DNA from 2 places in the Streptomyces sp. CNZ287 genome. Region 1 is predicted to be linked to the other one. Evidence: predicted binding sites of a transcription regulator. Region 1 holds the regulator's gene; the other holds the start of a gene.
The links. The regulator HspR, encoded in region 1, represses chaperone genes until heat shock. The targets are predictions, from matches to a motif close to TTGAGNNNNNNNNNCTCAA.

Region 1 (15,786 bases):
ATCCTCGACGAGACCTGAGAGAGACATGTCCCACCCCCACCACACCACCGGCCTCTGCGCCCCGGGGAGGAAGCTCTACGCCTCGGCCCTGCGCTCCGGCCGCATCTCACACGAGGCCACGGCGACCGCGCCGTGCCTCTTCGACCTGGACCTGTTACGGCCCGAGCCCGGCGACACCCAGTGGCTGGTGCCGACGCCTCCGACGCAGGCGCTCGCCGGGCTCGTCGAGCCCCTTGAAAGAGAGCTGGGCGAGTACCGGCTTTTCGTGTCCGCGCTCGCCGACACGGTCGAGAAGCTGACGTCGCTCGATCCGGACGACCCGGCCACCTCCGCGTTCACCGTCTGGACGGGGAAGGAGCGGATCGACGCCGCCCTCGCGCGGGCCCTGGAGGACTGCACGGAGCAGTTCCTGGCCATCCAGCCGGCCAGCGGGCGGACCAACTGGAACCCCGCGACGATGCGCACCACCACCCACCGCGTCCGGCGGATGAGCGAACGCGGCGTCACACAGCGGATCCTGTACAACCACACGTACCGGCACCACCCGAGTCAGCTCGCCTACCTGGACGAGCTGAGCGACACCGGGCTGGAGGTACGCACCCTGGAGGTCATGCCCGAGCGACTCCTCATCGTCGACCGGGACATCGCCTTCCTCCCCGCGCAGCCGAGCCGCGAGGTGGCCATGGAGATCCGCCACCCGGGCCTGGTCTGGTTCCTGCGCGCCATCTTCGAGTACTTCTGGGAACTCGGCGTCCCATGGGGCCGCCAGCCCCCCGAGCACGACACCCGGGGAGGCATCACCGGCGTCCAGCGCAGCATCGCCAGGCTGCTCGTCGAGGGCCACCTCGACGAGGCCATCGCCCGCCGCCTCGGCATGAACGTCCGCACCTGCCGCGCGCACATCGCCAAGCTGTCCACCGCCCTCGGCAGCGACAGCCGCGCCCAACTCGGCTATCTCATCGCCCGCTCCAGCATGCTCGACAGGGCCTGACCCGTGGGGGTCTCCGGAGCCGGTACAGCCACGCCCCCGGCACACCCCGCGAGCGCGGGCGGGCGGAACCGGGGGGAGAGGGCGGAGGAGCGGAGTCGCTGGTGCGCGTGAGGCCGGGAAGCGAGCGCACCAGCGCTCCGTCCGAGGGGTGCCGCCGGCGCCCGCGTACGACGATGGCAGGTCGCCTCCGCGGCGCCCCAGAGGGCACTGGCCCTCATCATTCACGAACGTGGCGCCCCCGGCCATTGCCTCTTGGGGCAACCCGGTCGGGGCCCGCCACGGCCGGCATCAGGGCGCGGCGGTGGCGGTCGGCGACCAGGGCGGCCTGGACGCGGGACTCCACGTTCAGCTTGCGGCAGATGTTCGTCAGATGGGCGCGGACCGTCCGCTCCGCCACCCCCAGTTGCGACGCCAGCCGGCGATTGGTCGGGCCGTCGGCGAGCAGGAGGAGCACCTCGCGTTCCCGGTCGGAGAGGAGCGCGAGACCGACCGGGGGAGCCTGTCGCGCCGTGTTGTCCGCAGCGTGATACCTCACAATATGAACTCCCGGACCAACTGAGCCGTACGTACGTCACGTTCGGCGACTTGTCCCCGTTCTCCACCAGAACATTGGCTTACCGTCCGTATCAACTCCACCCGAACCCAGCATCATCTTCCTGAAATTCATAATGCTGAGGGTGTACATAGCCGAACGAACCGGACCTTCGGCGAACACCGCCGGTGACCTGTCACCGCCCGCTTATATCGTCTGCCCCATGGAACCCGCAGCCGTCGGCGCCAGGCTCGCGTCCGCGGTCGTGGCGCCCCTCGTCCGGCGGCTGTTCCGCAGCGAGGGCCCCGGGGCGGGGCTCGCCGGGCGGCCGGTGCGGATGGCAGCGCTGGTGTCGTTCCGCGGCGAGCGCCGGGAGCTGGACGAGGACGGCCTGCGCAAGCTCGCCGGCACGCTCGTACGCCGCGCCCTCGACGGCCCCGGAGGCGAACCCGCCCCCGTCCCCGCCGGCGAGGCCGAAGCCGTCGCCGGCGCGCTCGCCCGCAGCCTCACCGCCCTCGGCGACCTCGACCTGGACGACGTACAGGCGGTCCAGCTCGGCCCCGAAGCCCTCGCCCGCCGGCTCCGCCGCGCCGCGGCGCAGCGCGGCGGCGATCCCGTACGCGAACTCTCCGCCGACGCCGCCTCCTTCCACGACACCCTCCTCGACACGGCCTGCCTGCACATCCTGCACTTCTTCAGCCAGCGCTCCACCTTCGTCGCCCGCACCCTCGTCGAGCAGTCCCGCCGCCAGGCCGACCAGATCGCCCGCCTCGACGCCCTCATCGCCCGCACGCCGCTCCCCGCCGCACAGGACGCGGCCTTCGAGCGCGAGTACTTCGCGTACGCCGCCAAGAAGCACGGCAGGCTCACCATCTACGGCGTCGATCTCGCCGACTCGCCCGCGAAGTGGCCGCTGGACGTGGCGTATCTGCGGCTGGAGGCCGCCGCCTCGACGCAGGCCGCCCCGTCCCCGTTCCCCTTCGACGACACCGACCCCCTCTCCGACCCCGTGCTCCCCGCCGACCAGGCCCTCGCCGCCTACGAGCGCGTCCTGCTCCGCGGCGCCGCCGGCTCGGGCAAGACCACCCTCGTGCAGTGGCTCGCCCTCTCCGCCACCCGCGCGGGCTCCGGCGCGGAACACTCCATGGACTACCTCGCAGGGCGTGTCCCCTTCGTCCTGCCGCTGCGCACCCTCACCCGGCACGGCCAGCGCCTCCCCGCCCCCCGCGACTTCCTCTCCGCCACCGGCAGCCCCCTCGCCGGCGCGCAGCCCGACGGCTGGGAGCACCGCGTGCTCACCGCCCGCCGCGGGCTGCTCCTCGTCGACGGCATCGACGAGGTCCCCCGCGCCGAACGCGACCGCACCCGCCGCTGGCTCTCCGACCTCGCCGACGCCTACCCCGGCAACCGCTGGCTCGTCACCTCCCGCCCCTCCGCCGTCGGCGAGGACTGGTTGGCCGCCGAGGGCTTCACCGAGCTGACCCTCGCCCCCATGCGCCCCGCGGACCTCACCCGCTTCATCGCCCGCTGGCACGAGGCCGTACGCGCCGGAGCCGTCCGCACCGGCGCCCCCGCCGCGGACGACGCGCAGCTCACGGCGTACGAGCAGCAGCTCACCGCCGCCGTGCGGCACACCTCCGATCTCGGCCGGCTGGCCACCAACCCGCTGATGTGCGGCCTGATGTGCGCCCTCAACCGCGCCCGCCGCGGCTACCTCCCGCGCGGGCGCAAGGAGTTGTACGAGGCCGCCCTGTCGATGCTGCTCAGCCGCCGCGACCGCGAACGCGACATGGCCGTCCCCGACCTGCGCGAGGAACCCCAGCTCCAGGTCCTCCAGCGGCTCGCGTACTGGCTGATCCGCAACGGCCGCACGGAGCTGGACCGCGCCCGCGCCGAGTCCCTCGTCGCCGCCGCCCTCCCGGCGGTCCCGGAGGTCGCGGCCCTGGGCGACGCGGCGGCCGTACTGGAGCACTTCCGCGACCGCAGCGGCCTCCTGCGCGAACCGGCCCCGGGCGCCGTCGACTTCGTCCACCGCACCTTCCAGGACTACCTCGGCGCCCGCGCGGCGGTGGAGGAGGGCGACATCGGCGTCCTGGCCGCGCACGCGGCGGACGACCAGTGGGAGGACGTCATCCGCATGGCGGTGGCCCAGGCCCGCCCGCGGGAGCGCGAGGAGATCCTGCGGGAGCTGCTGGCGGCGGCGGAGCGGCGGGAGGGAGTCGAGGGGGTACGCATCCGGCTGCTGGCCGCCGCGTGCCTGGAGCACGCGGCGGAGTTGGCACCGGGCGTGCGGGAGGCGGTGGAACGGGCGACGGAGGCGCTGATCCCGCCGAAGACGCCGGTGGAGGCCCGGGCACTGGGCGCGGCGGGACCGCTGGTGCTGGACCTGCTCCCGGGCCCGGAGGAGGCGGGCGAGGAGGCGGGCGACGAGAGCGCGGCCCTGATCGCCGCCGCCGCAAGTCACGTGGACTCGGACCGCGCCATCGCGTTCCTCGCCCGCTACGCCGACCATCCCTCGCTCGGCGTACGCAGCCAACTCGTCTGGGCCTGGCACCGCTTCGACACCGAGGAGTACGCGGACGAAGTCATCGCCCGCCTCGACCCGGACGGGCTGTACTTCACCGTCACCTCCGACGCCGAGTTGCGCGCCCTGCGCAGACTCGGCGGACGCCCGATGGTCGACGTGCGCGGCCCGCTCGACCCCGTCGGGCTACAGGACGGACTCGCCGCAACCCGCCTCACGGATCTGATCGTCCGCAACCAGCCCAGGCTGATGGATCTCGCCTTCCTACGCGGGCAGAGCGAGCTGCGCTACCTGCGGCTGAACGAGTGCGCCGACCTGTACGACGCCTCGGCTCTGGCCGGGTTGCCGCTCACCGTCCTCATCCTCGACACGGTGCCGGGCCTGGTCGAGTCCGTACCCGGGCTCCTCGCCAACCACCCGCAGTTGGAAGCCCTCTCCCTGTCGCCGGAGCGGCGCCGCCCGCTGGACCTCGACACACTGCCAGCCCTGCCGGCACTGTCGACACTCAATCTCCTGACCGCCCGGACCGCCGGGCTGCACCCCCTGGCCAGGCACCCCGGACTCCGCCATGTCTACCTGGGCTGGCGCCACGAGGCCACCGCGTACGACTGGCCGGCCCTGGCCGCGCTCCCGCTGCTCGAAGGGCTCCGGTGCCGGCCGGACCTGCTGACCGTCGCCCCCGCCGACGCCACGCTGCCGGGCATCACGTTCCTCGGCCTGGTCGGCGACCGGCCCGCCGACGAACTCGACCTGAGCCGGTTCCCGTCCCTCTTCCCCCGGCTCGACCACCTCGTGCTCGACCTGCCGCCGGGCAGCGGCCCGCTGGAGCTCTCCCCGCTCGCCGCGCTCGGCACCCTGCGCGAGGTCTCCCTGCGCCCGCACATGAGAAACCTCCACGCCGGGCTCCCGCCCCGCGTGGAGGTCACCTACCTCGCCGACTGAGCCGCGGCTCAGCCCCGCTTCTTCTTCGGCTTCCACACCACCAGCGCGCTCGTCTGCTGCACCTGCTGGTACGGCACCAGGTCCCGCCGGTACGACGCGTGCACCTGCGCCTCCCGCTGCGCCATCGCGGAGGCCGCACCGTCCAACGCGTCCGTCAGCTCCGCCACCTTCGCCTGGAGCGCGGCGACCTGCGTCTCCAGCTCGATGATCCGCTTGATCCCGGCCAGGTTGATGCCCTCGTCCTGGCTCAGCGTCTGGACCTGCCGCAGCAGCGCGATGTCCCGCGCCGAGTAGCGCCGGCCGCGGCCCGCCGTGCGGTCCGGGGAGACCAGGCCCAGCCTGTCGTACTGGCGGAGGGTCTGGGGGTGCAGGCCCGAGAGTTCCGCGGCTACGGAGATGACGTAGACCGGCGTCTCCTCGGTCAGCTCGTACGGGTTGCGGCCGCGGGGGGCGCCGCGTCCGCCGTTTCTGCCGTTCATCGTCGTCAAGCTCCCTTCGCGGCCTTGAACAGCTCCGCGCGCGGGTCCTCGCCCGCGGTCGCCTTCCGGTACGACTCCAGCGACTCGCGCGCCGTGCCGTCCGTCTCCTTCGGCACCGCCACTTCGACGGTGACGAGCAGGTCCCCGCGCGTGCCGTCCTTGCGGACGGCGCCCTTGCCGCGGGCGCGCATCGTGCGTCCGTTGGGCGTGCCCGGGGGCAGCTTCAGGGTGACCGGCGGGCCGCCGAGCGTGGGCACCTTGATGTCCGCGCCGAGGGCCGCCTCCGGGAACGAGACGGGGACCGTCACCAGCAGGTTGTCGCCCTTGCGGCCGAAGACCGGGTGGCCGTCGACGTGCACGACGACATACAGGTCGCCGCCGGGGCCGCCGCGCTCGCCCGGGCCGCCCTTGCCGCGCAGCCGGATCCGCTGCCCGTCCTGCACCCCCGCGGGGATGCGGACCTGCATCGTGCGGGACGACTTGGCGCGGCCGCTGCCCTTGCAGACGTCGCAGGGGTCCTGGGCGATGAGCCCGCGGCCCTTGCAGTCCACGCACGGGTCGGTCAGCGAGAAGCCGCCACCGCCGCCGCGGGAGACCTGACCGGTGCCCACGCAGGTCGGGCAGACCCGCGGGGAGCCGTTCTTGTCGCCCGTGCCGGCGCAGGTCTTGCAGGGGGCGGACGACGACATCCGCAGCGGGACCGTGGCGCCCTCGATGGCCTCCGTGAAGCTGAGCGTGACCTCCGACTCGATGTCCTGGCCCCGGCGCGGCTGCGTACGCCCGCCACCGCGGTTGAACAGCCCGCCGAAGACGTCGCCGAGACCGCCGCCGAAGCCGCCGGTGGTGGTCTGGCCGCCGCCGGGGGCGCCGGGGCCCGAGCCGCCGAAGAGGTCGCCGAGGTCGAAGTTGAACGAGCCGTTGCCGCCCCCGCCCGGACCCGGGCGGAAACCGCCGTTGCCGAAGAGGGTGCGCGCCTCGTCGTACTCCTTGCGCCGCTGCGGGTCGCCGAGCACGTCGTTGGCCTCGGAGACCTCCTTGAAGCGCTCCTCGGCCGCGGCGTCGCCCTTGTTGGCGTCCGGGTGGTACTGCCGGGCGAGCTTGCGGTACGCCTTCTTGATCTCGGCCTCGGTGGCGTCCTTCGGGACGCCGAGAACCTTGTAGTAGTCCTTCTCGATGAAGTCCTTGGTGCTCATTCCCGGCGTCCCTCCTCTCGTCCCTCGGCGGCCGTTACGGCGTCACCCCTCGTCCGGGCCACCGCTGTCCGTCTCTCCGCCGGACCCCGGCTTCGCGGGTCCGGAGGCGTCCGAGCCGCCGCCGTCCGCGGCGCCGGCGGATTCCGGTCCGCCGTCGTCCGCGTCCGCCTGCTTCTCGTCCGGCTTCTCGCCCTCCTTGCCCTGCGACCCGGGCGTCGCCCCCGGCTGCGGCTCCGCCACGGCGACCCGCGCGGGCCGGATCGTACGCTCGCCGATCCGATACCCAGGCTGGAGAATCTGCACGCACGTCGTCTCGGACACATCCGGCGAGTAGCTGTGCATCAGCGCCTCGTGGATCAGCGGGTCGAAGGGCTCGCCCTCCTTGCCGAACTGCATGAGGCCCATCTTGGCGACGACGGTCTCCAGCGACTCGGCGACCGACTTGAACCCGCCGACCAGTTCCTCGTGGTCCCGGGCCCGGCCGATGTCGTCGAGCACGGGCAGCAGCTCGGTCAGCAGGTTCGCGTTCGCGACCTCCTTGACCGCCACCCGGTCCCGCTCGACCCGCCGGCGGTAGTTCTGGTACTCCGCCTGGAGCCGCTGCAGGTCCTTCGTCCGCTCGTCGAGCGCCTTGCGGGTCTCGTCGAGACGAGCCGCAAGCGGGCTGTTCGCGTCCCCGTTCCCGGCGGTGGCACCCGGCCCGGCTCCGTCGGCGCGCCGTGCGCCGGCGGGCGCGTTGCCCGCCCCGTCCGGGCCGCCCTGCTGTGCCTCCGCTGTCTTTGCGTCGGTGGGGACGTCGGGCTTCTCCTCGAAGCCCGGGGTCTCCTCCGTCACGCGGCACCACCCTTGGGCTTGTCGTCGTCCACGATCTCGGCGTCGACGACGTCGTCGTCGGCACCGGCGGGCGCGTCCTGCTGCGCCTGCTGGGCGCCCTCGCCGCCGGCGGCGGCGGGGCCGGACGCCTGGGCGTCGGCGTAGAGCGCCTGACCGAGCTTCTGGCTGGTGGCCGCGGCCTTCTCCGTCGCCTCCCGGATCGCCGCGGTGTCCTCGCCCTTCAGCGCCTCCTTGAGGTCGGAGATCGCGCCCTCGACCTCGGACTTCACGTCGCCGGGCACCTTGTCCTCGTTGTCCTGGAGGAACTTCTCGGTGGTGTAGACGACCTGCTCGCCCTGGTTGCGCGTCTCCGCCGCCTCGCGGCGCTTGTGGTCCTCCTCCGCGTACTGCTCGGCGTCGCGCATCATGCGCTCGATGTCGTCCTTCGGCAGCGCGGAGCCGCCGGTGACGGTCATCTTCTGCTCCTTGCCCGTGCCGAGGTCCTTCGCGGCGACGTGCATGATGCCGTTGGCGTCGATGTCGAAGGTGACCTCGATCTGCGGCACGTTCCGCGGGGCCGGCGGCAGGCCGGTCAGCTCGAACATGCCGAGCTTCTTGTTGTACGCGGCGATCTCGCGCTCGCCCTGGAAGACCTGGATCTGCACCGACGGCTGGTTGTCCTCGGCCGTGGTGAAGGTCTCGGAACGCTTCGTCGGGATCGTGGTGTTGCGCTCGATGAGCTTGGTCATGATGCCGCCCTTGGTCTCGATGCCGAGGGACAGCGGGGTGACGTCGAGCAGCAGGACGTCCTTGACCTCGCCCTTGAGCACACCGGCCTGGAGGGCGGCGCCGACGGCGACGACCTCGTCCGGGTTGACGCCCTTGTTGGCCTCCTTGCCGCTGGTCAGCTCCTTGACCAGCTCGGCGACGGCCGGCATGCGGGTGGAGCCGCCGACGAGGACCACGTGGTCGATCTCGCCCAGCTCGATGCGGGCGTCCTTGATGACGTTGTGGAACGGCGTCTTGCAGCGCTCCAGGAGGTCCTGGGTGAGCTGCTGGAACTGCGCCCGGGTCAGCTTCTCGTCGAGGTGCAGCGGGCCTTCGGCGGAGGCGGTGATGTACGGCAGGTTGATCGTCGTCTCGGAGGACGAGGAGAGCTCGATCTTCGCCTTCTCGGCGGCCTCGCGGAGCCGCTGCAGCGCCATCTTGTCCTTGGACAGGTCGACGCCGTGGCCGTTCTGGAACTGCTTGACCAGGTAGTCGACGACGCGCTGGTCCCAGTCGTCACCACCGAGGTGGTTGTCACCGTTGGTGGCCCTGACCTCCACGACGCCCTCGCCGATCTCCAGCAGGGAGACGTCGAAGGTGCCGCCGCCGAGGTCGAAGACCAGGATGGTCTGGTCTTCCTTCTCCATGCCGTACGCGAGGGCGGCGGCGGTGGGCTCGTTGACGATCCGCAGGACGTTGAGGCCCGCGATCTCGCCGGCCTCCTTGGTCGCCTGGCGCTCGGAGTCGTTGAAGTACGCCGGGACGGTGATGACCGCGTCGGTCACCTTCTCGCCCAGGTACGCCTCGGCGTCCCGCTTCAGCTTCTGCAGGATGAACGCGGAGATCTGCTGGGGGGTGAACTCCTTCTCGTCGATCGGCTGCTTCCAGTCGGTGCCCATGTGGCGCTTGACCGACCGGATGGTCCGCTCGACGTTGGTGACCGCCTGGCGCTTCGCGACCTCGCCGACGAGCACCTCGCCGTTCTTGGCGAAGGCGACGACGGACGGCGTGGTCCTGGCGCCCTCGGCGTTGGTGATGACGCTGGGCTCACCGCCCTCGAGAACACTGACGACAGAGTTCGTCGTGCCCAGGTCGATGCCGACCGCACGTGCCATGTTGTCTATCCTCCGGATCAGGTGCTCTGCCTTGAGCTGGACAGGCTCAAGGGTGCCATGCCGACCACGCCCGGCGCAATTCACCTGAGTCATCTCCACTCAAGTTTTGTGCGTCATTGCAGGTGGGAACGGGTTTTCGGGCTACGGGCCGAGGGTCCCGGCGGCGCCGGGGACGCGACGCACATCACCGGCCGGGCGGCTTCAGGGGGCCGGGGCCGCCCGGGTACCCTCAGGCGGAGAAGAGATAAGTTACCGCTTAGTAGTGGCTGGGTAAGCCGAGTATCAGGGCACGTACTCCACGTGCGGCCCGCACTCGCACGCAGCAGATTCAGCAGACACGCAGAGCAGACAGCAGAGCAGTCCGGTCGAGGAGCCCTCCATGCAGCTCGCCGCCATCGTCGTATCGCTGGTGATCACCGCGGTCGGCACCGCGCTCTTCGCTCGCGCCATCGGGCAGATCATCGCCTTCGTCCGGCTCGGCAAGCCGGTCCCCGCCGGCAGCCGCACGGACGACCCGGTCGCGCGCAGCACCACGCTGGCCAGGGAGTTCCTCGGCCACACCCGGATGAACCGCTGGGGCATCATCGGCATCGCCCACTGGTTCGTCGCCATCGGCTTCCTCACCCTGGTGCTGACCCTCGTCAACGCCTTCGGCCAGTTGTTCGTCGCCGACTGGCTGCTGCCGGTGATCGGCGAGTGGCTCCCGTACGAGCTGTACGTCGAGTTCATCGCGCTGATGACGACGCTCGGCATCCTCACGCTCATCGTGATCCGGCAGCTCAGCCTGCCGTCGAAGGCGGGCCGCAAGTCCCGCTTCACGGGCTCGACGATGTGGCAGGCGTACTTCGTCGAGTACGTCATCCTCGTCATCGGCATCTGCATCCTCGTGCTGCGCGGGCTGGAGGGCTCGCTGCACCACATCGGCGGGTACGAGGCCGCCTACTTCGCGTCGTACCCGGTCACCGCCGCGGTCGACGGGCTGAGCACCGGCGCCGTGCAGAACCTGGTCTACCTCTTCGCGATGATCAAGATCTCGACCTCCTTCATCTGGGCGCTCGTCCTCGGCCTCAACGCCACGATGGGCGTGGCCTGGCACCGCTTCCTCGCCTTCCCCAACATCTGGTTCAAGCGCAACGCCGACGGAGCGGTGGCCCTCGGCGCGCTCCAGCCGATGACCTCCGGCGGCAAGCCGATCGACTTCGAGACCGTCTTCGACGACGAGGACGGCGAGGAGACCGTCTTCGGCGTCAGCCAGGTCGAGCACTTCTCGTGGAAGGGGATCCTCGACTTCTCCACCTGTACGGAGTGCGGCCGCTGCCAGTCGCAGTGCCCGGCCTGGAACACCGGCAAGCCGCTCTCGCCCAAGCTGCTCGTCATGTCGCTGCGCGAGCACGCCGCCGCCAAGGCCCCGTACCTCCTCGCCGGCGGCGGCAAGTCCGCCGAGGGCGAGGAGAAGGCCACCGCCGAACAGCTCGCCGACGTACCGGCCGGCGCGCTGGCCGAGGCGGAGCGCGCGCTGATCGGCACCGCGGCGGAGCAGGGCGTCATCGACCCCGACGTGCTGTGGTCCTGCACCACCTGCGGCGCGTGCGTCGAGCAGTGCCCCGTCGACATCGAGCACGTCGACCACATCGTCGACATGCGCCGCTACCAGGTGATGATCGAGAGCTCGTTCCCGTCCGAGGCGGGCACGATGCTGAAGAACCTGGAGAAGAAGGGCAACCCCTGGGGGCTGGCCAAGAAGCAGCGGCTGGAGTGGACCAAGGAGCTGGCGGCGGACACGGGCATCGAGATCCCGGTCGTCGGCAGGGACGTCGAGGACCTCTCCGAGGTCGACTACCTGTACTGGGTCGGCTGCGCGGGCGCGCTGGAGGACCGGGCGAAGAAGACCACCAAGGCGTTCGCGGAGCTGCTGCACATCGCCGGCGTGAAGTTCGCGATCATGGGCGGCGACGAGAAGTGCACGGGCGACTCGCCGCGGCGGCTGGGCAACGAGTTCCTCTTCCAGCAACTGGGCGAGGAGAACGTCGCGATGCTCAACATGGCGTTCGGCGAGGACCCGGACGAAGGGGTGACGGTCGAGAAGGCGAAGAAGAAGATCGTCGCTACCTGCCCGCACTGCTTCAACACCATCGCCAACGAATACCCGCAGCTCGGCGGCCACTACGAGGTCATCCACCACACGCAGTTGCTCCAGCACCTCGTGGACGAGGGCCGGCTGGTCCCGGTGACGCCGGTCGAGGGGATCATCACGTACCACGACCCCTGCTACCTGGGCCGGCACAACAAGGTCTACACGCCCCCGCGCGAGATCATCGCCAAGGTGCCGGGCGTACGGAACGAGGAGATGCACCGGCACAAGGAGCGCGGCTTCTGCTGCGGCGCGGGCGGCGCGCGCATGTGGATGGAAGAGCGCATCGGCAAGCGGATCAACGACGAGCGTGTGGACGAGGCGCTGTCGCTGAACCCAGACATTCTCTCCACGGCGTGCCCTTTCTGCCTCGTGATGCTTACGGACTCCGTAAACGGCAAGAAGAACGCGGGAACGGCGAAGGAGTCGCTGGCCGTCGTGGACGTGGCGCAGCTTCTGCTCGACTCGGTGAGGACCCCGGCCCAGGAGCCGCCGGGGGACGGCACCGAGGCGGCGGAGAGCGAGCCGGAGCCGCAGCCGGCGACGTAGCGGTGCGGCGGCGCGGTACGGCGCCGTAGTACGGCGAGGAACGGCCGTACGGCGTGCGGCAGACGTGACGTAGGACGGAACGCCACAGGCAACCCCCCACGGCGGCCGGCTCCGTGAGCCACACGGGGCCGGCCGTGGGGTGTCAGGCGCCGGTGCTGGCGCATTGGTTGGTACAACCATCGCCGGGTGAGGCGTGTCGTATGACGCGGGAGTGAACGCGACCCGACCGTCAGACCCGCGCCGGAAGGACCCCCCATGCGTATCCGCACCCTCGCCGCCCTGACCGCCTGTCTCGCCACCGCCGGCTCGGCGGCCGTCTCCGCCCCGGCGGCGGGGGCGGAGGACCGGGACGGGACGGCGCCCGCCGTCTCGGCCGGCTCCGCGGGCTCCGCCGCCGACGCCCGTGCCGTACGGGCCGACTTCGACGGCGACGGCTACGACGACCTCGCCACCGGCGCCCCCGGCGGCAGGGTCGCGGGACACGCCGAGGCCGGCTACGTCCTCGTCAGCTACGGCTCCCCCGAGGGCGTCGCCGCCCCCGCCTCCACCGCCCTCAGTCGGGGCACCGCCGGCGTCCCCGGCGCCCCCGCGGCGGACGACCGCTTCGGCGACCGGCTCGCCGCCCGCGACCTCGACGGGGACGGCCTGACCGACCTCGCCGTCACCGCCCGCGCCGATGACGGCGACGCGGCCGGCTCCGTCACCGTCCTGTGGGGCCGCGCGGGCGGCCTGACCGGCGCCGGCGCCACCCGCGTCCAGGTGCCCGGCGGCGGCGGCCACGCCCGCGACCTGCACGCCGGCGACTTCGACGGCGACGGGAAGGGCGACCTGCTGGTGCCCAGCACCCGCAGCGACAGCGCCGAGGCGTACACCGTCCTCTACGGCCCGTTCACCCGCGCCGGCGCCCCCGCGCGCGAGAGCGGGCTCGTCGAGATGAAGCCCGAGGACAGCCTCGACGGCGTCGCCGTGGGCGACGTCACGGGCGACGGCGCCGACGACCTCGTGGCGTTCTTCAGCTTCCAGGGCAACGCCGAGGCCGGCTGGTTCTGGAAGGGCGGCCCCGGCGGGCTGACGCGGAGCGGCGCCGCGCTGCCCAACGGCGCCTCGCCGACCATCGGCGACTTCGACGGCGACGGGAAGGGCGACCTCGCGTACCGCAAGGTCGGCGCGAGCGTCGAGGACCTCCCGTCCGGCAAGGGCAAGGTCAGCGTCGTCTACGGCACCGCGAACGGCCCCAGCGAGACGCGCCGTTCCGCCTTCACCCAGGGCACCGCGGGCGTGCCCGGCACCAGCGAGCGCGGCGACCAGTTCGGCGCCCGGCTCGCGGCGGGCGACGCGAACGGCGACGGCTTCGCCGACCTCGCCGTGGGCGTGCCGTACGAGGCCATCGGCAGCAAGCAGTCTGCGGGCTCCGTGGTGCTCCTCAAGGGCGGCTCCGGCGGGCTCAAGGCCCGTGGCGCGCAGGCGTTCCACCAGGACACCCCGGGCGTGAAGGGCGTGGCGGAGACCGGGGACCGGTTCGGCGCGGCGCTGGCGTTCGGGGACGTCACGGGCGACGGCCGGGCGGAACTGGCCGTGGGCGCGCCCGAGGAGAACGGCACGGGCGCGATCTGGTCGCTGCGCGGCGCCGCGGGCGGGCTGACGGCGACGGGCTCCGTGGCGTTCAGCCCGGACGACTTCGAGGGGCCGGGGCGTACGGGCGGGGCGCGGTTCGGCACGGGCTTCGCGGACGAGGACCTGGGTCACTACCTGATGGGCCGGGAGTGACCGGATGAATCCCACGAACTAGGTTCATTACCCAACAAGTTCGCGAAAAGCTGCATGAGGCATATGAAAGGCGGTAGTTCATACAACCTCGGGTGAACGTCAGGTGTCTCACCGGGTGAGAGGCCCACTGAGTAGCCGTACTCCGTCACCTACGTTCAGGAGCCCGACATGCCACGCAGCCGCCGTACGCCCACGACCGCCACCGCCTTAGCGGCCTCTCTGGCCGTCGTCGCCGGCGCCGCCCTCGCGGGCGGCGCCGCACCGGCCGCCGCCGCGCCCGCGGAAGGCGCGGTCGCGGCGCCCGCGAAGTTCCACGACGACTTCAACGGCGACGGCTACCCCGACCTGGTGGTGGCCGCCCCCTCCGGCACCGTGGACGGCGCCGCGCGCGCCGGGTACGTCGCCGTGCTCTACGGCTCGGCCGGCGGGCTCGACACCGCCAGGCGCACGGTCGTCAGCCAGTCCACCGCGGGCGTCCCCGGCACCTCCGAGGCCGGCGACGCCTTCGGCGCCACCCTCGCCTCCGCCGACGTCGACCGCGACGGGTACGCCGACCTCGCCGTCGGCGTCACCGGCGAGGACCTCGGCGGCGTCGCGGACACGGGGCGCACGATCGTCCTCTACGGCTCCTCCGGCGGGCTGTCCGGCAGCGGCGCGCAGGACCTGCGCCCCGCCTCCCTGACCGAGGGCAACGCGTATGCGACCGGCCTGGCCGCGGGCGACTGGTTCCACGACGGGTCGACCGCGCTGGCGATCCTGTCGAAGGACCACCTGGAGCTGTACGGGGGCTGGGGCCGGGCACGTACCCCTGCGCGCGCCCAGGCGGGCCACCCCTTCGCCGACTTCCCGCAGGACTTCACGCCCACCGGCCTGGTCGGCGGCGACTTCGAGGGCGACGGCGCCGCCGACCTCGTGGTCACCGGCCGGAAGTGGTACCTGGAGTACCTGCAGGGCCACTCCCTGTACCTCAAGGGCGGCGGCCCGGAGGGCTACACACGCACGGAGTTCGCCGGCGGTCCCGTCGGCGTCGCGGGCGACATCGACAAGGACGGCGCCGACGACCTCGCGATCGGCGATCCCTCGGTGCTGGAGCACGGCGAGTACGAGCTGTCGGGCGGCGCCGTCCAGGTCTGGTACGGGGCCGCGGGCGGGCCGGGCTCGGGGCAGCCCGAGGTGTGGCAGCAGGGCAGCGGTGGCGTACCCGGGGCGTACGAGGTGGAGGACCGCTTCGGCAGTGACGTCTCCCTCGGCGACGTCAACGGCGACGGCTTCCTCGACCTCGCGGTCGGCGCCGAGGGCGAGGCGATCGGCACCGGCGCCGGGGCGGGCGCCGTCTGGCTGCTGCGCGGCTCCGCCGGCGGGCTGACCACGACCGGGGTGCAGCACTTCAACCAGGACACCCCCGGGATCCCGGGCACCGCGGAGGCCGGCGACCTCTTCGGCTCCGACGTCCGGCTGCACGACCCCAACCGCGACGGCCGGTCCGGGCTGATCGCGGGCGCGCCGGGCGAGAACGCGGGGCAGGGGTTCGCGTGGGTGCTGCAGGCCCGTAGCAGCGGGCTGATCGCGGACGGGTCGTGGAACTTCAGCGGCGCGTCGGTGGGCGCGAACGGGGCGAACGCGCGGTTCCCGGAGACGATCGCGGAGTAGCTCCCCCTCACCGCCGTTTCCGTAGGCGGAATGACACTTTCTGTCACCATACGAACCAACTAGCCGTATTCCTACAACCTTTGGCCGCGGTACGGGGTCTTCTGATCGCCGTCATCGACCGCGCCCGGGAGCTGCCGCATGCATCACCGACTCCGTACCGCACTGGCCACCGCGACCGCCGCCGCCGCGCTCTCGGGCGGCCTGGCCGCCCTCGCCGCCCCCGGCGCGGCGGCCGCGGAACCCCCGGGCGCGATCGTCGACTTCAACGGAGACGGAGACCCCGACGTCGCGGTCTCCGCGCCGGACGCGTACGTCGCCGGCGTAAGGGGCGC
Region 2 (15,786 bases), on a different contig from region 1:
ACCTTCTCCAACTGGCCCTGGAAGTCCTGCAGCGCCTGCTCGGCCTCTTCCATGGTGATGTCGCCGCGGCCGATGAGCGACTCGGTGTAGAGCTTGCGCACCGAGCGCTTCTTGTCGATCAGCTCGACCATCTGCGGGTTGGTGAACTGCGGGTTGTCGCCCTCGTTGTGCCCGCGGCGGCGGTAGCAGATGAGGTCGATGACCACGTCCTTGTTGAACGCCTGGCGGTACTCGAAGGCCAGCCGCGCGACGCGCACGACGGCCTCGGGGTCGTCGCCGTTGACGTGGAAGATCGGCGCCTCGATCATGCGGGCCACGTCCGTGGCGTACATCGAGGAACGCGCGGACTCCGGCGGGGCGGTGAAGCCGACCTGGTTGTTGATGACGACGTGCACCGTGCCGCCGCAGCGGTAGCCGCGCAACTGCGACATGTTGAGCGTCTCGGCCACCACGCCCTGGCCGGCGAACGCGGCGTCGCCGTGGAGCGCCAGCGGCAGCACGGTGAAGTCGGTGCCGCCCTTGCCGATGATGTCCTGCTTGGCGCGGACCACGCCCTCCAGGACCGGGTCGACGGCCTCCAGGTGGGACGGGTTGGCGGTGAGCGAGACCTTGATCTGCTCGCCGTCCAGGCCGGTGAACGTGCCCTCCGTGCCCAGGTGGTACTTCACGTCGCCGGAGCCGTGCATCGACTTCGGGTCGAGGTTGCCCTCGAACTCGCGGAAGATCTGCGCGTACGACTTGCCGACGATGTTCGCCAGCACGTTGAGCCGGCCGCGGTGCGCCATGCCGATGACGACCTCGTCGAGGCGGGACTCGGCGGCGGCGTCGATGACCGCGTCCAGCAGCGGGATGACGGACTCGCCGCCCTCCAGCGAGAAGCGCTTCTGGCCGACGTACTTCGTCTGCAGGAACGTCTCGAACGCCTCCGCGGCGTTCAGCCGGCGCAGGATGCGCAGTTGCTCCTCGCGCTCCGGGGTGTCATGCGGGCGCTCCACGCGCTCCTGGATCCACTTGCGCTCCTTCGGATCCTGGATGTGCATGTACTCGATGCCGGTGGTGCGGCAGTACGAGTCCCGCAGTACGCCGAGGATGTCGCGCAGCTTCATCATCGACTTGCCGGCGAAGCCGCCGACGGCGAACTCCCGCTCCAGGTCCCAGAGCGTCAGGCCGTGCTCGGTGACGTCGAGGTCGGGGTGCTTGCGCTGCTTGTACTCCAGCGGGTCGGTGTCGGCCATGACGTGGCCGCGGACCCGGTAGGAGTGGATCAGGTCGAAGACCCGGGCGGCCTTGGTGACGTCGTCGTCGTGGCTGGCGTCGATGTCGCGGAGCCAGCGCACCGGCTCGTACGGGATGCGCAGGGACTTGAAGACCTCGTCGTAGAAGTCGTTCTCGCCCAGCAGCAACTGGTGCATGATCCGCAGGAACTCGCCGGAGGCGGCGCCCTGGATGACGCGGTGGTCGTACGTCGAGGTGAGCGTCATGACCTTGGAGACGCCCAGCTTGTTCAGCGTGTCCTGGGAGGTGCCCTGGAACTCGGCGGGGTAGTCCATCGCGCCGACGCCGAGGATCATGGACTGGCCGGGCATCAGCCGGGGCACGGAGTGCACGGTGCCGATGCCGCCGGGGTTGGTGAGCGAGCACGTCACCCCGGTGAAGTCGTCCATGGTGAGCTTGTTGGACCGGGCGCGGCGGACGATGTCCTCGTACGCCTGCCAGAACTCGAAGAAGTTGAGCGTCTCGGCCTTCCTGATGGCCGCGACGACGAGCTGGCGGTCGCCGTTGGGCTTCACCAGGTCGATGGCCAGGCCGAGGTTGACGTGCTCGGGCTTGACCAGGGTGGGCTTGCCGTCCTTCTCCGCGAAGGAGTGGTTCATCGACGGCATCAGCTTCATCGCCTGGACCATCGCGTACCCGATGAGGTGCGTGAAGGAGACCTTCCCGCCGCGGGCGCGCTTCAGGTGGTTGTTGATGACGATGCGGTTGTCGAAGAGGAGCTTCACCGGGACCGCGCGGACCGAGGTGGCCGTCGGCAGCTCCAGGGAGGCGTTCATGTTCTTGGCGACGGCGGCGGCGGGGCCCCGGAGGGTGACCAGCTCGGGGCCCTCGGGTGCGGCGGCGGGCGCCGGGGTGGCGGGCTTCGCCGGCTTGGCCGCGGGCTCGGCGGGCGCGGCGGCCGCGGGCCTGGCCGGCGGCCGGGCCACGGGCCGGCCGTCGACGGCCGGCGGCGCGGCGGGCGCGGGGGCCTGCTGCGGCGGCGCGGCGGGGGCCTGGGCCGGAGCCGCTTGGGCCGCGGGGGCCGCCTGGGCGGGGGCCGGGGGTGCGGCGGGCGGGGGCTGCGCCGTCTGCGTCGCCGCCCCCTGGTTCCCGCCGGCGGTGCCCGGCTTGTAGTCGGCGAAGAAGTCCCACCAGGCCCGGTCCACCGAGTTGGGGTCCTGGAGGTACTGCTGGTAGATCTCGTCGACGAGCCACTCGTTGGGACCGAAGGCGGCAGCAGGGTCCCGGCCCTGGCTGGGCTCTTCGGTACGGACGCTCGACGAGCTGCTCTTAGGGGACTGTGACGACACGGCGGCAACCGCCCTCTTCCGCTTCACAAGGTGATGGACAGCGGAAAACAAGGCTACGCCCCTGGAGCAGGAACGTGCAGGCCGCACCCGCCGGAGGTCGCGTAAGTCACAATGCGAACGTGGTTTGGACCCCGGAATTGGCGGGAAATACTGAGAGTTTGCCTGCGTGCGGCATGGGAGCATCGAGGTGCTGGCGCCGCGTCCCGTCCTCGTACCGGGCCGTTCACCGGCTGCTCGGCCGCCGTTGCGGATCCGTTACCGCGCCCGGCCAAGGTCAAGTGTAGGTCAAGTGCCGAACGAGCGTTAACCCGGAAGAGTGAGCTTGATCCGGCAGCCACGGGGTGATTCGGCCACCCCGATCCGGCCGCCGTGCAGATCCACCGCCCAGCGCGCGATGGCCAGCCCCAGCCCCGTGCCGCCGCCGTCCGCCCCGTGGCCGCCGAGCACCCCGTTCTCCCGGCCGCGGTTGAAGCGCTCGAAGACCCGGTGCCGCTCGGCCGCGGGGATGCCCGGGCCCTCGTCGAGCACCTCCACCTCCAGCGCGTCCGGCTGCGCGCCGGCACGGGCGCGCACGGTGACCCGGCCGCCGGGCGGGCTGTGCTTCACGGCGTTGTCGATCAGATTCGCCATCACCTGGTGCAGCCGCTCCGGGTCGGCCCGTACGGACAGCTCCGGCGGCGAGACGTCCAGGTGCAGCCGGACGTCGCCCCGCCCGCGGGGGCCGGGGACGTCGCCGTCCCCCTCCGGCGCGCCCGCCGTGCCGTGCGCGCCGGTGCCGAAGTGCGCCTCCTTCAGCACGCCCGCGAGATACGGCTCCACCGCGAACCGCCGCAGCCGCAGCGGCACCACCCCGCTGTCGATCCGCGACAGGTCCAGCAACTGCTCCACCAGCCGGCCCAGCCGCTCCGTCTGGCGCAGCGCGGTGCGCATCGTGTCCGGATCGGCCTCGGAGACGCCGTCGACCACGTTCTCCAGCACCGCGCGCAGCGCGGCGATCGGGGTGCGCAGCTCGTGCGAGACGTTGGCGACCAGCTCCTTGCGGTGCCGGTCGACGGACTGCAGGTCGGCCGCCATCCGGTTGAACGTCTGCGCCAGCTCGCCGAACTCGTCCCGGCGGCGGGTCGCCAGCCGGGCGGTGTAGTCGCCGTGCGCCATGGCCCGGGTGACCGCGGTCATCTGCACCAGCGGCGACGTCAGCCGCTGCCCCACGAACTGCGTGATCAGCAGCGAGGCGATGAGCGAGAAGACCGTGATGAGCCGGACCTCGGTGGAGGAGCGGATCGCCACCCACACCAGCCCGGTGGCGATCACCACCGAGCCGATGACCAGCGCGCCCAGCGCCGCGTTCACCGACCGCACCGGGTCCAGCGGGCGCAGCGCGTCCCACACCCGGCCCCAGAAGCCCGGCTCCCCGCCGCCGTCCGGCACCGTCATGTGACGGGGGTCTCCAGCGCGTACCCCACGCCGTGCACCGTACGGATCCGCTCCGCGCCTATCTTGCGGCGCAGCGCCTTGATGTGGCTGTCGACCGTCCGCGTCCCCGACGCGTCCTCCCACTCCCAGACCTCCACGAGGAGCTGCTCGCGGGAGAGCACCGCCCGCGGCTGGTTGGCCAGGCACGCCAGCAGCTCGAACTCCGTCGGTGTCAGATGCACGTCGTCCCCGCCGACCCGCACCCGCCGCTCGGTGTGGTCGATCTCCAGCTCGCCCAGGCGCAGCGTGTCGTCCCGTGCCGCGCCCGCCGCCAGCGTGGCCCGCTCCACGCGGCGCAGCAGCACGTGCACCCGCGCGGCCAGCTCACGCATGGAGAAGGGCTTGGTCATGTAGTCGTCGGCGCCGACGCCGAGGCCGACGAGCATGTCCGTCTCGTCGTCCCGCGCGGTCAGCATCAGCACCGGCACGAGCCGCTGGGCCTGCACCCGGCGGCACACCTCCAGCCCGTCGAAGCCGGGCAGCATCACGTCGAGTACGAGCAGGTCGGGCGCCCACTCCGCGGCGGTCGCCACCGCGGCCGGGCCGTCCCCTGCCGTACGCACCTGGAAGCCCTCGGCGCGCAGCCGCGCCGATATCGCCTGCCCGATGGTCGGGTCGTCCTCCACGACCAGCACCCTGCGCTGGGCACCGGGCGTCACTGCGGCCGCGTGGTCGGCGCGGCCGTTCAGGCCCTGTCTGTCTGCCATGTGTTCGTGGCCCTCGCCGTCTCTTCCCCGTAGGCCCTCCGGTTCAGCTAGCAGCGTATGGGGAGGCGACACGCCTCGGCTACGGAACGGAGAGCCCCCGCCCGGGGTTCCCTACGCGCCGCCCGCCTCGCCGTCCACCTCGTCGTCCGGCGGGCGGACGGCGAGGTGGACGGCGTCGGGGGCGCCGCGGCGTACCGGGATCTCCTCGGTGCGTACGGCCGTGAAGCCGGCGGAGCGGAGTGCGGCCTCGAAGGCGGGGGAGGGCCGGGCCGACCAGACGGCGAGGACGCCGCCGGGGGTGAGGCGGTCCCGGCAGGCGGCGAGGCCGGCGGGCGCGTACAGGCCGGAGTTGCCCTCGGTGACGGTCCAGTCGGGTCCGTTGTCGATGTCCAGGCAGACCGCGTCGTAGCGGTACGGGGCGGTGGCGAGGTGGTCGAGGAGGTCGGCCTCGACGAGTGAGACGCGGGGGTCGGCGAGGGCCGCGCCGCTGAGGTGCGCGAGGGGCGGGGCCCCGGACTCCGGGCCGGCCGCGGGTACCTGGCCTGCCGCGGGTCCGGTGTGCCACTCGATGACCGCCGGCTCGCGCTCGACCACCGTGATCCGCCCCCAGCGCGGGTCCGCCGCCGCCTCGGCGAGCGAGAAGCCCACGCCGAGACCGCCGATCAGCACCGCGGGCGCCGTCGCCGCCGGGTCCAGCGCCCCGGACGCGGCCCGGATCAGCAGCCGCTCGGAGCGGCCGTCGGAGGTGTCCATGAGGAAGACGCCGTTCGCGATGATCTCGTGGTGCGGACCGTGCCGGCGCAGCACGACCTCCCCGTACGGGCCGGACCTGCGGTCGACCGTCACCGCGCCGGCCGCGTCGTTCTCGCTGCTCATGGCCCCCATCCTGCCCGATCGCTGACAGCGAACAGACCGCCGGGAACATCCCGGCGCCCCTCCGGGTTGAGCGCATGTAACTCAACTTGCATGCCGAAGGGGAGATCAATGGCTACTGAGTCCGGTTCCAGCACGCCGCTGGCCCTGCCCGTCCTGCCGCTCGATGACGAGGTCGTGCTCCCCGGCATGGTCGTGCCGCTCGACCTCTCCGACGGCGAGGTGCGGGCCGCGGTCGAGGCCGCCCAGGCCGCGGCGCGCGGCAGCGGACGCAAACCCCGGGTCCTGCTCGTCCCGCGGGTCGACGGCACCTACGTGGGCACCGGCGTCCTCGGCCGCGTCGAGCAGGTCGGCCGGCTGGCCGACGGCGACCCCGGTGCGCTGATCCGCGGCGTCGCCCGGATCCGTATCGGCGCCGGCACCACCGGCCCCGGGGCCGCGCTGTGGGTGGAGGGCACCGAGATCGAGGAATCCGTCCCCGACCCCGTCCCCGGCGCCGTCACCGAGCTGACGAAGGAGTACAAGGCGGTCGCGACCGACTGGCTGCGCAAGCGCGGCGCCTGGCAGGTCGTCGACCGCGTGCAGCAGATCGACGACGTCGGCCAGCTCGCCGACAACTCCGGATACTCGCCGTTCCTCACCATCGAGCAGCGCGTGGAGCTGCTGGAGACCGCCGACCCGGTGGCCCGCCTCAAGCTCGCCACCCAGTGGCTGAAGGAGCACCTGGCGGAGCAGGACGTCGCCGAATCCATCGCCAAGGACGTCCAGGAGGGCGTCGACAAACAGCAGCGCGAGTTCCTGCTGCGGCGCCAGCTCGAGGCCGTGCGCAAGGAACTGCGCGAGCTGAACGGCGAGCCCGAGGGCGAGGAGTCCGACGACTACCGCGCCCGCGTCGAGGCCGCCGACCTGCCCGGGAAGGTCCGCGAAGCGGCCCTGAAGGAAGTCGGCAAGCTGGAGCGCAGCTCCGACGCCTCGCCCGAGGGCGGCTGGATCAGGACGTGGCTCGACACCGTCCTGGAGATGCCGTGGAGCGAGCGTACCCAGGACGCGTACGACATCACCGGCGCCAAGGAGATCCTGGACGCCGACCACGCGGGCCTGGAGGACGTCAAGGAACGCATCACCGAGTACCTGGCGGTGCGCAAGCGCCGCGCGGACCGGGGCCTGGGCCTCGTCGGCGGCCGCCGCGGCGGCGCCGTGCTCGCACTCGTCGGCCCGCCCGGCGTCGGCAAGACGTCCCTGGGCGAGTCCGTGGCGCGGGCCATGGGCCGCAAGTTCGTCCGGGTCGCGCTCGGCGGCGTCCGCGACGAGGCGGAGATCCGCGGCCACCGGCGCACGTACGTCGGCGCGCTGCCCGGCCGCGTCGTCCGCGCCATCAAGGAGGCCGGCTCGATGAACCCGGTCGTCCTCCTGGACGAGATCGACAAGGTCGGCTCCGACTTCCGCGGCGACCCGGCCGCGGCCCTGCTCGAAGTCCTGGACCCGGCGCAGAACCACACGTTCCGCGACCACTACCTGGAAGTCGAGCTGGACCTGTCCGACGTCGTCTTCCTGGCCACCGCGAACGTCCTCGAAGCCATCCCCGAGGCGCTGCTGGACCGGATGGAACTGGTCCGCCTCGACGGCTACACCGAGGACGAGAAGGTCACCATCGCCCGCGACCACCTGCTGCCCCGGCAACTGGAGCGCGCGGGCCTGGAAGCCGGCGAGGTCGCCGTCGACGACGACGCCCTGCGGAAGCTGGCAGGCGAGTACACCCGCGAGGCGGGCGTACGGAACCTGGAGCGCGCCCTCGCCCGGCTGCTCCGCAAGATCGCGGCGCAGCACGAACTGGGCGACGCGAAGCTGCCGTACACGGTCGGCGTCGACGCACTCCGCCCGCTGATCGGCCGGCCGCACCACACCCCGGAGTCCGCCACCGACCCCGCGGAGCGCCGCACGGCGGTCCCGGGCGTGGCGACGGGCCTGGCGGTGACGGGCGCGGGCGGCGACGTCCTCTACATCGAGGCGTCGCTGGCCGACCCCGAGTCGGGCGCGTCGGGCCTGACCCTGACGGGACAGCTCGGCGACGTGATGAAGGAGTCGGCGCACATCGCGCTCTCCTTCCTGCGCTCGCGCGGCGCGGAGCTGGAACTGCCGGTGGCCGACCTGAAGGACCGGGGCATCCACCTGCACGTGCCGGCGGGCGCGGTCCCGAAGGACGGCCCGAGCGCGGGCATCACGATGACGACGGCGCTGGCGTCGCTGCTGAGCGGCCGGCAGGTGCGCACGGACGTGGCGATGACCGGTGAGGTGTCGCTGACGGGCCGGGTGCTGCCGATCGGCGGCGTGAAGCAGAAGCTGCTGGCGGCGCACCGGGCGGGGGTCACCACGGTGATCATCCCGAAGCGGAACGAGCCCGACCTGGACGACGTCCCGGCGGAGGTGCTGGAGAAGCTGGAGGTCCACCCGGTCTCCGACGTCCGCCACGTCCTGGACCTGGCCCTGACCCCGGCCGCCGCCACGGCCCAGCCGGGGGTCCCGGTGGCGGCCTGACGACCGGAGGGCCTGACGGCTTCACCGCCGGACCACCTGTCCCTGCCCCCTGCCCCCGGACACGGCCCCTCCCGACCACCCACCCGGGAGGGGCCGTTCGGCGTGCTGCGGCAAGGCCCGCGGGGCAGCCTGACGGAACCGTCCGCCCCTTGGTAGCGTCCTGTCACTCGAAGCGCCCTCACCGCTACTGGAGTCGACGTGGTCCGCCAATTCCGCTCAGCCACCCTCGCGGCGGTCGCCGCCGCGGCCCTGCTGGTCTCCGCCTGCGGCGGCGACGACTCCGGGTCGTCGGACGACAAGATCGAGGGTGCGGAGAAGAGCAGCCCGGCGGCGTCGCCGTCCGCGCCGGGAGGGGACGCGGACGCACCGGAGATCAAGCTGCCGCAGAGTGTGGAACTGGTCTTCGAGGACTGGGAGTCGGAGGACCCGGAGGAGCAGGCGGTACTGGACTCCGGTGCCCAGCGCCAGCGGGCTACGTACGAGGCGATTACCCAGGACCCGCCCAACCCGAACTCCGAGTACATCCCGCTCTACAACATGAAGGGCACCGGCGCGTGGACGTCGCTGCAGGACTGGATCGGCGAGTTCAAGGACGCCAACGCCACCGTGGAGGGCACCTTCCGCTTCTTCGACCCGGAGGTGAAAGTCGCCGGCAACGGCTTCACCGCCACTCTCCGCTTCTGCTCCGACGAGCGCGACGTGGACCAGAAGAACCGTGAAACCGGCAAGGTCCTGACCCAGTCGGACCCGTACGAGTACGTCGAGTACCGCACGACGCTGCAGAAGAACGACGAGGGCGCGTGGCAGACAGCCGACGTCACCAATCACCGGGACGAGTGCAACGCGAGCGGACTGTCCTGATGAGGACCGTGAGGCTGGCGATCCTAGGGCTGGCCACCGCCTCACAGCTCCTGTTCTGCATGCAGAGCGCGTACGCCCAGAACGGCATCGGCCTGGAAGGCGACTCGAACCCGGACGACGGCACCATCGGTGCCACCGCCACCCAGGTCGTCGTCCGTCAGACCGGGGGCGGCGGGCAGGGTGGGCAGCCCATCAGCGCCGTGGACACGAACTGGACGCCGCCCGCCTGCTGGCACGAGCCCGTCGCCTCTCCGCGGGAGCTGGAGCAGGCGGTGAACGCCATCGAGAACGGCAACCTCGTCCCCGTCAACAGCCGCCTCCAGTGGGGCGTCGACCTCATGCACGAGTACTACCGCGACGGCGGCGACGGAAACCCCGAGAACTACAACCTCGACAAGCAGGGCAAGGGCATGTGGTGGCGCGCCGTGCGCAACCCCAACCGGGAGGACGAACTCGAAGCCGGCGACTGCGACCAGCAACTGATGTTCTGGGCCGACGACGGCGCCGAACCCGACGTGCCCACGGCCATCACCCCCGAGATGCTCGCCGAGTACGCCTACGACTCCGTGAAGGTGCCCGACACCGAGATCGAGATGCAGCCCGCGGACGACCGGCTGAAGGTCAACCTGCCCACCTGGATCTGGCAGGAGCCCGCCGCCTTCGACGAGGTCCGGGTGCGGGCGGAGCTCCCCGGCACCGGGCTGTGGGCCGAGACCACCGCCACGCCCACGAGCCTGCGGCTCGATCCGGGGACGGAGGACGCCGAGGTCCACCCCGAGGGCGGGGAGTGCGCGATCGACGACGACGGGAGCGTCGGCGAACGCTACCGGCGGGGCGAGCCCGACGCGGTGCCGGCGTGCGGGATCACCTACCGGCGATCCAGCGAGGCGGCGGGCGGGTCGTACGGGCTGAAGGCGTCGATCACGTGGGAGGTCGACTGGACCGGCACGGGCGGTACCGGTGGCGACCTGCCCGACGGCGTCTTCGAGACCACGTACGACGTGACCGTGGAGGAGATCCAGACCGTGGTGCGCTGACCGGAACGCACTTTCCGGCCGCGGTCACTCCCCGAAGACGAAGGCGCGGCCCAGCGCCTGGTCCGTGATGCAGGTCCGCATCTCGCTCCTCGTCAGCCTGTCCGCGAGTTCCGTGACGGCCAGCTCCCTGCCCTCCACGAGGGTCGCCCCCAGCGTCATCAGCCGCCCCAGCAGGTCGGACGCCTCCTCGCCGCCGACCGCGCCCGACTCCGGCTCGGGCGGCCGCGAGGCGTCGCGCGGCAGGGTACGGCGCAGCGCGATGCGCACCTCCGCCAACTCCTCCGAGCTGATCGTCACTTGCCGGCCACGGCGGCTCCTTGCCCTGATGACGACCCGTCCGGTACTCGTTCGGCCGCGGCGCCTCCCCCTGGTCTTCGGTCGCGGACGGGCTTGCGGCAACACGGCGGGGGAGCGGAGGACACGCGTGGGAGACAGGCCGACCGGCTGGTCCGTGGTGGGCCTGCCCGGAGACCCGGTACCGGGTCTCCGGGCACCCTGCGGAAGTTCAGGACGTTCTGCACCCAGCGCGAAGACGACGCCTGGCGCGCCTCGAACCGCACCTACAGCCTGATCGTGCGGGTGCCCGGACGTCACCCCCGGCATGGTGGCCGACCTGCGGGAGGCTCTCGTGGCCGCCGGGTGTCTGCCCGCCGGGAACGGGTGACCGCCGGTCTCTCCGGAGGAGCAGCTCCGGAGGGACCGGCGGGGGTTGAGGGGCGGGTCAGCCGTTGGCCAGGGCCTGGAGGCGGTCGTAGGCGCCGTTGAACTTGTTGTGGTCGCCCACCGTCGGGCCCGTCGAGGTGTACTGCCAGAAGGTGTAGAAGCCCCAGCCCGCCGGCAGCGTCCCCGGCGAGGAGGCGTAACGGGCGATCCACAGCGGGTGGTTGCCCGCGTAGCCGCTGTAGTTGCCGGTGCACTGGGTCCACCAGTTGGTGTTCGTGTAGATCACCGCGTACCGGCCCGTGCGCTCGCGGTAGCGCGTCAGGAAGGAGCTGATCCAGCTCCGCATCGACGCCTGGCTGAGGCCGTAGCACGTGGCGCCGTAGGGGTTGTACTCGATGTCCAGCACACCCGGAAGCGTCTTGCCGTCGCGGGACCAGCCGCCGCCGTTGCTCGCGAAGTAGTCGGCCTGGGCGGCGCCGCTCGCGCCGTTCGGGAGGGCGAAGTGGTACGCGCCGCGGATCATCCCGACGTTGTACGAGCCGTTGTACTGCTGGGTGAAGTACGGGTTCTTGTAGCTCGTGCCCTCGGTGGCCTTGACGTACGCGAAGCGGTTGCCGGCGTTCCAGAGCGTGGACCAGTTGACGTTGCCCTGGTGGCTGGAGACGTCGACGCCCTCGACGGTCGCCAGCGGGCCCGCCTCCTGGCCGGCCGCCCCGGCCGACCCCGCGGGGGCGCCGGTGCCTTCGTGGAGGCGGATGCCGGCGCCCATGTACGCCTCGCCGCGCTCCAGGTCGCGGGGGTTGGGGTTGAGCCGGTCGCCGGCCGCGGCGGCGGGGCTCGTCAGGCCGGCGACGAGGGAGAGCGAGGTGGCCGCGACGGCGGTGGCGGCGGCGAGGGAGCGGCGCCCGATGCGCCGGCGGGTGCGGACTGCGGATGACATGCGTTCCTCCGGGTGTGGGGGTTCCTCGGTGGTGCCGGTTTTGCCGGTGGTACCGGTGGTGCCGTGGTTCCGGTAAGCCGTGATTCCGGTGGTGCCGGTAGGCGGAGGGGCGGAGGTGCCGGGCGTGTGGTGCGGCCGGCTCTGGGGTGTGGCGGGAGCGGCGGGGCGGCAGTGGCCCGTCCTCGTACGCCTGCGGGGCCTTGGCCCGGCCCTTGGTGTGGCCATGTCACTATGTGCTGCGCCGAAGGTAAGCGCTGGGCGCGCGGGAGCGAAAGAGGGCCCGGCAGGTGCCTTTGGTCTACGCCTGCGAAATACTGGGGGAGCTGCGGCTTCTGTCGCTTCTGAAGAAAACTTTCAGCTCGTGGAAAGCCAGAAGGGCCCCTGACGTGCACAAGGCCGAAACCCCCGGAGGCGAACAGGCGGACGAGGAAAATGGTGTGGACCACGTCTTCCTCGATCTGGAACGGGAACTCGCCGTCTTCTACCGCCGGGCCCGCGGCATCGCGGCGGACATGGCCCGCCAGGTCCACCCCGGGCTCGAACCAGGCGCCTACGCCCTGCTCGCCCAACTCGAGGGCGGCGGGCGGCGCGCCTCCGAACTCGCCGGCTACTTCAACATCGGCAAGGCGACCATCAGCCGGCAACTCCACGCCCTCGAAGAACTGGGCCTCGTCGACCGCGAACCCGACCCCGCCGACGGCCGGGCAGCGCTCGTGCGGCTCACGGTGGAGGGGCGGCGGAGGGTGCTGAGCGTACGGCGGGCGCGGCACGCCGAGTACGTCCAGCAGCTCGCCGGCTGGGACCCGGCCGAGGTCGCGGAACTCGCCCGGCTGCTGGGACGGTTCAACGAACTGCACGCGGGCGGAGGCGGCGGCGGGCGGTGGTAGGGGGCCTCTTCCCGCCTCGGCGCCGCGCCGTCCCGGGGTACAGCCTTAGGTGCGCTGTCGCGGGTCGCTTCGGCCATCCCGGGCGGCCTGGCGCTCCAGGCCCCCGTCAGCCGTGTGCCGCCAGGTTCGCCGACATCTTCCGCAGCAGCGCCTTCGCCTCCTCCTGCTCCTCCGCCGTCAGCCCCATCGCCTCGTCCAGCGACGGCACCACGACATTCGCCCTCCGGCGCAGCTCCGTGCCCTCCGGTGTGAGCGACACCTCCACCAGCCGCTCGTCGTCTGCGCGGCGCTCCCGCGTCACCAGGCCGTTCGCCTCCAGCCGCTTCAGCAGCGGGGTCAGCGTCCCGTAGTCCAGGTGCAGGGCGGCGCCGAGGCTCTTCACCAGCGACGGGCCGTTCTCGTAGAGCGCGACCAGCACCAGGTACTGCGGGTAGGTCACGCCGAGCTTGTCGAGTAGCGGGCGGTACGCGTTCATGACCGCGCGCTGCGCGGAGTACAGGGCGAAGCACAAGAACTCGTCCAGCTTGCGGAACTCGTCCTCGGTCCCCGGCGCCTCGGCCGCGGTGTCGGTGGTCGCCATACGGGCCCCTCTCTCTGCGCGTACCGTCATCGTACCCACCGGGGAGGCTCAAAGTTAATAAGGAGCGATTGGCTTGTGTACAAGGTAATCGTGCCCTAGTGTTATGGGGTATCGAGAGGTCCGACCCCCGGAGGAGCACCCGCCATGTCCGAGAACCGGAAGCCCGCCGCGTACACCCCCGCCGCTCCCGTCCTGGAGCCCGCCGCCGCGGCCTTCGCCGGGGCCACCGCCAACCCGCCCTACCTCTTCGACCTCGGCCCCGCCGAGGGCCGCAAGACCGTCGACGAGGTGCAGTCGGGCGAGATCGAGAAGCCCGAGGTCGCCGAGGAGTGGGTCACCGTGCAGGGCGGTCCGACCGGTTCCGTGCGGACCCGGATCGTCCGGCCCGCGGACGCCGCGGGGGCGTTGCCCGTGATCCTCTACCTGCACGGCGCCGGCTGGGTCTTCGGCAACGCCCACACCCACGACCGGCTCGTGCGCGAGCTGGCGGTGGGCGCGCGGGCCGCCGTGGTCTTCCCCGAGTACGACCTGTCGCCCGAGGCCCGCTACCCCGTCGCCATCGAGCAGAACTACGCGGTCGCCCGCTGGATCGTCACCGACGGCGCCGCCAGCGGCCTCGACCCCGCGCGGATCGCCGTCGCGGGCGACTCGGTCGGCGGCAACATGTCGGCCGCCCTGACGCTCCAGGCCAAGGAGCGCGGGGACGTACCGCTGGTGCAGCAGGTGCTGTTCTACCCGGTCACGGACGCGAGTTTCGACACCGGTTCGTACCGCCGGTTCGCCGAGGGCTACTTCCTGCGGCGCGACGCGATGCAGTGGTTCTGGGACCAGTACACGACCGACGAGGCGCAGCGCGCCGAGATCACCGCCTCGCCGCTGCGGGCGAGCACCGAGCAGCTCGCGGGCCTGCCGCCGGCGCTCGTGATCACCGCGGAGGCCGACGTCCTGCGGGACGAGGGCGAGGCGTACGCGAACAAGCTCCGCCAGGCCGGGGTGCCGGTCACCGCCGCCCGCTACCAGGGCGTGATCCACGACTTCGTGATGCTCAACGCCCTGCGCGAGACCCACGCCGCGGACGCCGCCATCGGGCAGGCCGTCGCCGTCCTGCGCCGGGCGTTCGGCACCGACTGAGTCCGTACCGCCCCTCCCCGCCGCTCCGTTCGGCCCGGGCAACTCCCCCAGCCGCCCGGGCCGCGGGCCGTCCGAACTCCCCCGCAATCTGGCATCTGTCGTCATCTGTCATCTGTCAGTCGGCGCTCGTCACTCGTCACTCATCGCTCGTCACAGCTCCACCAGCACCGCCGACGCGTCATCGTGCACCTTCCCCCTGCGGTACCGGCTGCGGTCCGCGTCCGCCGCCTCCGCCGCCCGTACCTCCGCCACCACGCCCCGCGGCCCCGCTTTCCGCACCCGCTGGAGCAGCGCCGTCCAGTCGCCGAAGCCGAACACCTCGGTCCAGCGCGTCACCCCGTCCGTCAGCGCCGTCAGCGCCGCCACCTCCGTACGCGGCACGCTGCCCACCACCGCCCGCGCGGCGACCTCCGGGTCGGCGGCGGCGGTGAAGAAGCCGCCCTCGACGTTGCGCATCTCCTCCGCGGGACGGCTGCGCGGCACCTGCGACAGCCGCAGGTCGAGCACCGGCCGCACCGCCCCGTCCGGCCCCTCCAGCAGCAGCGCCGCGTCGCACAGCACCAGGTGCTCCACCCTCTCACCGTCCCACCGCGCCGCCGCCACCGTGGCCTGCGGCGTCCGCCGGTGGGTGAGGTCGCAGGCCGGGCCGTGCGCCGCAGCGGTGCGGCGGATGGCCGCCGCCAGGCAGTCCGTGAGCGGAGTCTCCCGGGTGCCGGCCAGCTCCAGGAACGCGCCGCCGAGCCGCGCCACGAACCACGGCACGCCGTGGACGCAGCCGGTGTCCCCGTCCCGCGGCGGCGTCACACCGTCCAGCACCACCACCGCCCCGCCCGTGCCGGACGCGGGCAGGGCCACGGCGGCGTAGTCCTCGTTCGGGGCGGGGGGTGCGGCGGGGTCGCTGGCCAGTTCGATGCGCATGATCCCAGTCTGCCCGTACGGACCGCACGGCCCGTGACGCCCGGCGGAAGGACCGGCGGCACCCCGGCAACACATGTTCGCTCGTTCGAGTGAGCGCCGGGGCAAAGTCCGCCTGCATAGGACACCTGCTGCCAAGGTCGACCCGCGGGCCGAGGCGCAACCGGACTCAGCCACCAACAGTCCGAAATGCAAGGACATGGCGCCGCGGGACAAAGAGTCGAAGGAGAGCCATTGCGGACCCCCGTGCAGCCGGATCGGCAGGAGGGCAGGGGCGCCGGACGCCGTCGCGGTGCGCACCCCGCGCCGCGCACCTCGCCGCGCGCCAAGGCGGCGTACCTCGTCGTCGGCGCCGCGGTGCTCGCGGCGGGCGCGCCCGGCCTGGTCGGCGCGCTCCGCGGCGTCAGCGGCGCGGACCCAGAGGAGCGGGCGCAGGCGGCGAGCGCGCTGCAAGTGCACGGTGCGCTGCTGGCGTTGTGCGCGGTGCTGGCGGTGGGCGTCGTCGTGTACGCGGCCCGCGGCATGCAGGCAGCCGACGGCGCCGACACCGAGGACGCCGCGGAGAAGGCGGCGGAACTCGCCGCTGTACGCGCGGAGCTGGCGGCCGCAAGGGAGAACCA

Region 2: the regulator HspR is predicted to act here: its motif matches at 5,687-5,705, upstream of lon (endopeptidase La).

Annotation. Positions count from the first base shown of each region.
Region 1 covers NZ_VISV01000008.1:191,998-207,783, reverse strand. The annotation lists gene FB457_RS17195 (helix-turn-helix domain-containing protein) at 1-18, shown strand, start outside; gene FB457_RS17190 (hypothetical protein) at 26-991, shown strand; gene FB457_RS17185 (helix-turn-helix domain-containing protein) at 1,209-1,526, opposite strand; gene FB457_RS17180 (NACHT domain-containing protein) at 1,747-4,989, shown strand; gene FB457_RS17175 (heat shock protein transcriptional repressor HspR) at 4,998-5,468, opposite strand; gene dnaJ (molecular chaperone DnaJ) at 5,474-6,661, opposite strand; gene grpE (nucleotide exchange factor GrpE) at 6,704-7,495, opposite strand; gene dnaK (molecular chaperone DnaK) at 7,492-9,357, opposite strand; gene FB457_RS17155 ((Fe-S)-binding protein) at 9,737-12,037, shown strand; gene FB457_RS17150 (FG-GAP repeat protein) at 12,293-13,804, shown strand; gene FB457_RS17145 (FG-GAP and VCBS repeat-containing protein) at 13,973-15,454, shown strand; gene FB457_RS17140 (FG-GAP and VCBS repeat-containing protein) at 15,593-15,786, shown strand, end outside.
Region 2 covers NZ_VISV01000001.1:53,195-68,980, reverse strand. The annotation lists gene FB457_RS00285 (multifunctional oxoglutarate decarboxylase/oxoglutarate dehydrogenase thiamine pyrophosphate-binding subunit/dihydrolipoyllysine-residue succinyltransferase subunit) at 1-2,564, opposite strand, end outside; gene FB457_RS00280 (sensor histidine kinase) at 2,868-3,998, opposite strand; gene FB457_RS00275 (response regulator transcription factor) at 3,995-4,744, opposite strand; gene FB457_RS00270 (class I SAM-dependent methyltransferase) at 4,856-5,620, opposite strand; gene lon (endopeptidase La) at 5,729-8,152, shown strand; gene FB457_RS00260 (hypothetical protein) at 8,351-9,013, shown strand; gene FB457_RS00255 (hypothetical protein) at 9,013-10,050, shown strand; gene FB457_RS00250 (hypothetical protein) at 10,075-10,347, opposite strand; gene FB457_RS00245 (lysozyme) at 10,772-11,653, opposite strand; gene FB457_RS00240 (MarR family winged helix-turn-helix transcriptional regulator) at 12,040-12,540, shown strand; gene FB457_RS00235 (MarR family winged helix-turn-helix transcriptional regulator) at 12,647-13,120, opposite strand; gene FB457_RS00230 (alpha/beta hydrolase) at 13,265-14,251, shown strand; gene FB457_RS00225 (protein phosphatase 2C domain-containing protein) at 14,402-15,169, opposite strand; gene FB457_RS00220 (ATP-binding protein) at 15,401-15,786, shown strand, end outside.